DNA from 3 places in the Sulfobacillus sp. hq2 genome. Region 1 is predicted to be linked to each of the others. Evidence: riboswitches for the same ligand, from Rfam matches in the RefSeq annotation. Region 1 holds a riboswitch; each other region holds the start of a gene.
What was found. Region 1 has a riboswitch for cyclic di-GMP ahead of CO251_RS01760 (LuxR C-terminal-related transcriptional regulator). Riboswitches for the same ligand answer to the same signal wherever they lie in the genome.
Positions count from the first base shown of each region.

Region 1 (2,264 bases):
GACGACTGAGAAGGGGGAACGGCACGATGACTGAGGCTAAATGTGAAGAGATTCTCGTTATTGGGGATTTTCCTGATCATCATCCGGAACAAGGGTTGCGAGATCTTGCGGCGATTCGTCCCGGAGCTGACTGGGAATACATCTCGCTAGGAACACAAGGTCCAGATTTTTACCGCGATTTGTTTTTTGGAGGCTATTTGGCCACGATGCAACGGGCTCGGCAATACATTGCGCAGAAATTGGCGGACAGTCCACCAGGTCGGCGCTTTGCTATTATTGGACGGGGTCTGGGCGGGTTGGTAGGCCTTTGGGCGGCGGCAGATAACCGGACCGCGCCGATCCAATGTGTCGTGTCCATTTCCAGCACGCCCAATTTAGATTACTTGAAAGATAAACATCCCCATTATGGATGGCCCGCAGATGAGGTGAAAAAGGCACTCCTCGATTGGGATGTGAGTTATAAGGTGCCGCGCATTGGATCGCGGGCGGTGCTCTTGATCCATAGCGACAATGATAGCGAGATACGGGCCAATTGGGCTGAAGAATTTTTCTTATTGGCGACGGGCGTCAGCAAGTGGCCAGAGCGGTGGGACTATCACCGTATTCCAGGATTGCCACATGTGTGGCCCGGCTCCCTTGGGGAACCTTGCCGAGAAGCTCTGAGTTATACCAAGCAGTGGGTCGACCAGTATTTGGATGACACGGCGGTTGTTCCGAGTCGCTAACAAGACAGGTTTTTGCCTCCGGTTCGGGCGCGGAGGCTTTTTTTGATCCACGTTGTCTTAAACTTCGACGTGGTAGAAGTCTGAGGAATAAGGAATCATCCGTCCGCATATTCTTAATTGACCAAAAAATTATCAGAAGGTATAATTTTCCTTAAGATTTTCTTCCGAGCGTAAGATAGGCTCAATGGCCTTGAGACCTAGGACAGGCACATGATTTGATGCATCTTAACGATGAAACGGAATAGATAAAGGCACCCCGAGTGAAAACTCGGTTCGCAAAGCCACAGGGTCTACCGTCCCGTTGAAAGGGGGCCATGACAGCCGTGCTGCCGCATATGCATCCAGGAGGATCTTCTTCGTCAGTGGAGTTTCCGCCCGGGGATTTCTATTGGATTTTTTCACGGGGCTTAGCATTACGCGGGATTGTGTCCATCTTTTTGTGGTGGAATATCATGGCGTTTCCCGGAAAGAGCCTTCCCCATGCGTGGCTGTCTGCTTTTGTTGTCTCGGCTGCCGACATTTTGGCATGGTTGTTGCATCGGCACCACGCGAGTTCCGTTATTTTATTGGCGGTTATTACAACAGTTTTTGATTTGGTCTTAGGTCTCGTGGTCCTTACGGAATTTTCGATTACGCTGGCATCGAATGCTCCCGCCCTCTTGCCTCTCATTGGCATTGAACTCATCGCCTACTACAATGGTGTAGGCTACTGGATTGCGGTAACCTACTGCAGTATTGCGGTTTTGACGTTATGGCCTTTTCCGTCCCGTCCTTTGACGAGTCTAGCCGTTAGTCATATGGCCTTTTGGTTGATTGTCAATTTTCTTGTTCTGTCCGCTGCGGCAACGCTTCGGCATCGCGCGTCTGTCGTGGAAGTTCACGATGCCTTGGGGAGTCTGACAAGTCGAGAACGTGAAGTCTATGGTCTTTTGCAGTCGGGGTTGAGTCAGCGAGAGATCGGGGACCAGTTGCATATTGAGAGAAGTACAGTGAAAACCCACGTGCAACATATCCGCCAGAAACTGGGGTTGGACGATTCCAAAGAAAGCTAGTCCGCGGGGGATGTTGGCATATTCTTTAATCCCCCGGGGGGCTATGACAAAATCACCTCGATCTCCCCCTTCCTCATCACCCCACGCCTCAGTTATACCAGTTGTGAAGGAGGCGATGCATGTGAATTCTACAAGCCAATTGGTTTCCCTAGGCAGCATTACGCTGGCGACAAGTGGCATTATGAAACTGTTGCTCATCCATTATCCTTGTCTATCGATTCCGCGGGCCGTTTTCATCATTGCCGAAACCTTAATTTGTTTAGCTGCTGTGTTTGCGCAGCAGTTTCGCTGGAGTGGACTTCCTGACCTCTTGTTTAACGGCTTTATTAGCGCCGCGTGTTCGGTCGAGATGCTCGAATCCAAGACGCGCCCTCCCAAGGTGTCTCCCCCGCATCCTGCACCGAAGCCGTAAGGCTGTGTGTTTTATGCTAAGGGGTACTTTCTCGGTGACATTGTCCTCCTGTTTGATACAATAGGACAGAATGTC
Region 1 is NZ_NWUL01000014.1:6,594-8,857, reverse strand. Features, by position in the region: gene CO251_RS01770 (HTH domain-containing protein) at 1-34, shown strand, start outside; gene CO251_RS01765 (S9 family peptidase) at 27-725, shown strand; cyclic di-GMP riboswitch class I at 966-1,059, shown strand; gene CO251_RS01760 (LuxR C-terminal-related transcriptional regulator) at 1,088-1,777, shown strand; gene CO251_RS01755 (hypothetical protein) at 1,899-2,189, shown strand.

Region 2 (2,264 bases), on a different contig from region 1:
GCTGGGACAGGGCTTGACCAGAGGGGTATAAAGTATTGGCTGGGAGTTCAGGAGACTGTCCATCTCCAGCAAGGGCGAAGAGACCAAATGGCGCGTTAGCATTGGTCGCCACGGGCCAAGACGGTGTTGCCACATGGGCCTGCCCATCATAGCTCCAAACGAAAAGTTTAGAGGCGCCTTCCGCACGCCACAGCATCGCACTCTCTACCATCGCAGCTCCATAAACTGGGCTGATGGATTGTGGGCCCGGTTCCCCACACGGATTGTATTCGGTCACCCATGTTTGGATATGCCCAGCTAAAGAGAGGGGCACATTAGCCGCAATCTCCTCGTGCACGTAATTCATGGCTTGGGAGATGTATTGGGGAATTTGCGTGAGCAATTCGGTGTTCGAGAGGTTTGATGCAAGGGGATAGTCATGGATGCTGACAAAATTGATATAGGGAGCATCAGTGCGTAATACCGTTTGATTCCAGTTGCGGCTATACGAGCCCATTCCTAAAGAGAAAGAAATGCCGACTTTCATTTCGGGGTCAACCGCATGGATCGCTTGGGCAATCTGGGCCGCGCTTTGCGCATAATAGGCGGCAGAGTGCGAGGTATTCATGTTGGCGGCAAAATCCCAGGGACCATATTCCTCGCTACCAATGACAATAGCGGAAATGGGAAGATGATGACTCACGATATATTGCGTGAGAAGAGTAGCGTCTTGGGCATCTCCTCCGCCGGTGAACGTTGGGTTCTCATCATAATTAAAGATAAATAAGCCGCTATTATCCGTAGCCTGTAAGATATGGGACCAGTCATTAAGTGACACCGCACCGGTCCCCCCGTTGCGAAATGTATTGCTGACCCAACTCCACTGGTTGTCGTTAGGAAATTGCTGCATTCCCATGCCCAGTGTTTGCAGGGTTGGTATGGTGGAGGGGAGATTTAACTGACTATCATAGGAAAACACGTCAATGCCGAAATCATTGCGGCTTATCGAGGTGGTAAGGGGGGGCGCAGCAAGAACCGCGTTACTTGCCACCGTGGAAACGGAATGGTTCACGGAAAGAAAAGTTAATGGGAGCGCCAGCGCACTAAGCGCCATCAATTTAACCATCGGCGTCATTGGATTTTCTTCCTTTCATGTCCTCCGACATGAAACGAGACCTCCCGGAAAGCGGGACGGTCTCAAATCCAATGTCCCGTTTCGGCAACTGGCTGGCATTTACCGTAATGGTAAGAAGCCCCTTTAGTTTTGCGTCCCTGTTTTTCAATCAGGTTTGCCCTTATCGGCCGTTTCAATGCTTGACTTGGTTCTTCCAAGTTTTTCTAATCTCATAGTAATCCTAGATGCAAAGAATGTTCAAGATTTTAACAGGTCAAAACCGCAAAATATTTACCAGTTTGCGCCGGTAACGATGGGATTGTAAGACGCAGTCTGAGACGCTAGCTGGTACGGTATCGCGAGACCCTATTCTTTACAATGAGCACAGGAAACCATCTACGATGTGATTAACGCTTTAGGATGGCGAGAGGATGAGGTGGACGATGAAGACTTTGAGACGCAGTGTTTGGACTGCAGGTAGCGTAGCAATATTTCTCGTGGCCATGTTGTTGATGTTTTGGACTATTGATATTCTTCCGCTTGTGCTCTTTGGGGGAATGATTATTGTTTATGCCTCCTTGTCCTCCCAGCAGAATCACAAAAGGAAACCCGTTTTGCATCCGCCTCAGCCAGTCGAGAATTCCCAGAAAGGAAATATCTCATGATAGTCGGTCCAAGTCATTTTGTAGATTCCGCGCCCGCGATGCCTCAAGAGGCCATCGAGAGCATCGACCTCTTTCCCACAAGGAATTCTCAGGGACAAATCCATGACCCCGTTGACCCGAGTGCAGCACTGATGTTAGATGCGGCCAGTGCGCAAAAGGCTGGATTGCTAGCCTTTCGGTTTGATTCGGGCAGGGTCTGTGTGGCTGCGGTGTTTCCCTTAAGTGATGACGCACGAGCTTTATTAGGACGTATTGTCGTGCCGGTAAAACTTTACCGTGCGAGTGCGCGGAGCATTGCTCACGCGTACCGACGCGTCTTGGGTGAACACCATGATGTGCGGCCATCATCTTATTTCGGAGAAACCGCGAGACGTTTAGGGCTCATTTCCTCGCGCGATGTTGACAGCGCGTTGGCAGAACAGGCACGGCGCGGTGGAAAACTCGGCCAAATTTTGGTTCAGCACCGGGTCCTCACTTATTGGGGGGTGGCCCGGGTTGTAGCGTCG
Region 2 is NZ_NWUL01000034.1:7,646-9,909, forward strand. Features, by position in the region: gene CO251_RS09655 (IPT/TIG domain-containing protein) at 1-1,114, opposite strand, end outside; cyclic di-GMP riboswitch class I at 1,195-1,283, opposite strand; gene CO251_RS09660 (hypothetical protein) at 1,537-1,758, shown strand; gene CO251_RS09665 (glycosyltransferase family 2 protein) at 1,755-2,264, shown strand, end outside.
Region 2: another riboswitch for cyclic di-GMP. It lies ahead of CO251_RS09655 (IPT/TIG domain-containing protein); the one in region 1 lies ahead of CO251_RS01760 (LuxR C-terminal-related transcriptional regulator).

Region 3 (2,264 bases), on a different contig from region 1:
TTCGTCCACCTCGCCTAATAACCAGGCGCATGTGCCGCGATTGAGGGCCATGCGCAGTCCCGATTCCGTGTAACTTCCCGTATGATCCTGAGCGAGTCGATAAAAGAGTTCTGCCGTACGTAATTGTCCAAGCTTTTGGTAGGCAGCGCCCAAGATAGCGAGGAGCCAATAATATTGGTCTGACGGTAAAGTCCACTCTGGATGAGCGAGCCACAGCAGGCCAAATTGTACTGCATGGGGTGCCGCCAACAAAATGCGGATTCCCCACGCTATAATTGGGTAATAATGGCTATTAAGGGGGCTGTGTACTAGAATGAGGCTCAGATTGGATCATACGCCCCCTTGCACCGGAGGGAACCCTATGTTACTTCGTAAAGAACTCCACTACGAACGAGCCGTTGTCACACCACGAAAAATTTCCACATGTTGCCGCGATGCGTAACTTTAGGACAAGACGTGCCGTTTCATAAATCAAGAATGCGATCACCGGAAATAATTCCCGATGATCGGTTCTTCACCAAATAGCAGTCCCTGCCAATCGGCCGGAACTTATGTCTTGTTGCGGGGTATCCGTATTCCGTGATTGAAATAGGTTTCCCTTGCCAGTTGTTCGTCCATCGAGGTTCTGTTGAAATGGCGATATCATCGACGGTGTGTTGAAGCACCCGACCGTGTTGATCACTCAGCAAACGGGGTGTGTTTTCATGGTCGCAGTTCGTGCTTTTCGGCTTTGGTCACTCTCACCGTGCTGGCGTAACTTGTCCGTCCCCATCAGCGTTATATCATTACCAACATTTAACAGGGCACACCCGTGCGGAAGCCGGCGTCGCAAAGTCATAGGGTCTTCCGTCCTGAACCGTCGGGACCAGATAGCCTGACCGCCCCTCACGATCATCGCTCTCGGATCGTCGGTGGAGTGCCCTCCCGAAGGAGATGCGAGGATGATCAGGGGCCTGCAATTGCGTGAGCGGATTATCGTCGACCCTCAACAACAAGGGATATGGCGTGCGCATCACTTTGTGCCATTGCCGATACGGACCTATCGGATTTTGGCGTGCTGTTTGGACCATCCACATCAAATTCTTCCCGATTCTCTGCTCCTGCGTGTCGGATGGCCTGAAGATATTCGTACGCCCGCCGATTTATTTCCCCAGATTCACCGCATTCGTCAGGCCATTGAGTCCGATCCCCGTCACCCTCGGCTCCTCGTGACGCGGCGGGAAGCGGGCTACCTATTACAAGTCACGCCAGTCGTGGTGGAATTCGATCCCCTCCCGCCTTCCGCATGGTCTTCATGAAGGTTCGTATCAGATTCGTATCAGGTTAATTCCTGATACGTTTCAGGTTATTATCGGCCAAGAATCAGATTCAGCGCGTATGCTCAAATCATCCTCTCAGAGGATGATTTCAGTTTTTTGAAACCGGATCATACGATCTGTATTTCGCCAGAAGCAACCGAAACACGTTCAATTTCAGAAAGGATGATTTCGATGGCTACATTAACTGCAACCCCGTCTGAACTGTATCTCTATGGAGCTGACGCAACAGATCTTTCCGCAGCGTTTTGGATTGCCATGCTTGAAGGTATCCCAGCGGGAAACGTGACCGGTGATTTAAATGTTGCGACAGCCTGGACCAACAGCAGCAAGCCCGTAATCGCCGTGGGCGCACCGGCTTTGGATAATATGATGGGTGCAGATTCTAGTTATTTGAACTTCTGTAACGTCCAAGCGTGGTATAACAATGCCGCTTTAGGACCCATCGACGGGTGTGGAACAACCGCCTTAGATTCATTGGAATTGTCGTTAGCTCAAATTCAGGCAGCCCTAGCGGGCACGACACCGTCGACGTCGATTACACCATGCTCATACAATGGTGTGTCGTGCACCAATTAAGACCAGGAAAGGAGGAGATTAACATGGCCTTTGCATCGAGTCAATACGGGTGGTCGGGAAACGGATATATCGGGATTGGACAAGATCAGATCGACAATGCATGCTCACCCGCGAGTTTATCAACAAATCGCCCTTGTATTGACAGTAGTACGATGAACGACGCGTTCCCGCGCTTGACGATTTATGCGAACTTCATCGGAATCAAGTACAATTTGAATCCGCGACTGATTTTGGCCATGATCACGATGGAATCGAGTGCGGCCGATACCTGTCAAGGAGTGAACGTGATTAGTGCACCGTATTTAGCGACATGGCAAGACGATTGCGACTGCAATTGTGACGATAATTGTTCCGAGTGTCAGTCCGCCA
Region 3 is NZ_NWUL01000035.1:13,466-15,729, reverse strand. Features, by position in the region: gene CO251_RS11110 (hypothetical protein) at 1-252, opposite strand, end outside; cyclic di-GMP riboswitch class I at 793-886, shown strand; gene CO251_RS11105 (winged helix-turn-helix domain-containing protein) at 942-1,298, shown strand; gene CO251_RS11100 (hypothetical protein) at 1,491-1,895, shown strand; gene CO251_RS11095 (hypothetical protein) at 1,919-2,264, shown strand, end outside.
Region 3: another riboswitch for cyclic di-GMP. It lies ahead of CO251_RS11105 (winged helix-turn-helix domain-containing protein); the one in region 1 lies ahead of CO251_RS01760 (LuxR C-terminal-related transcriptional regulator).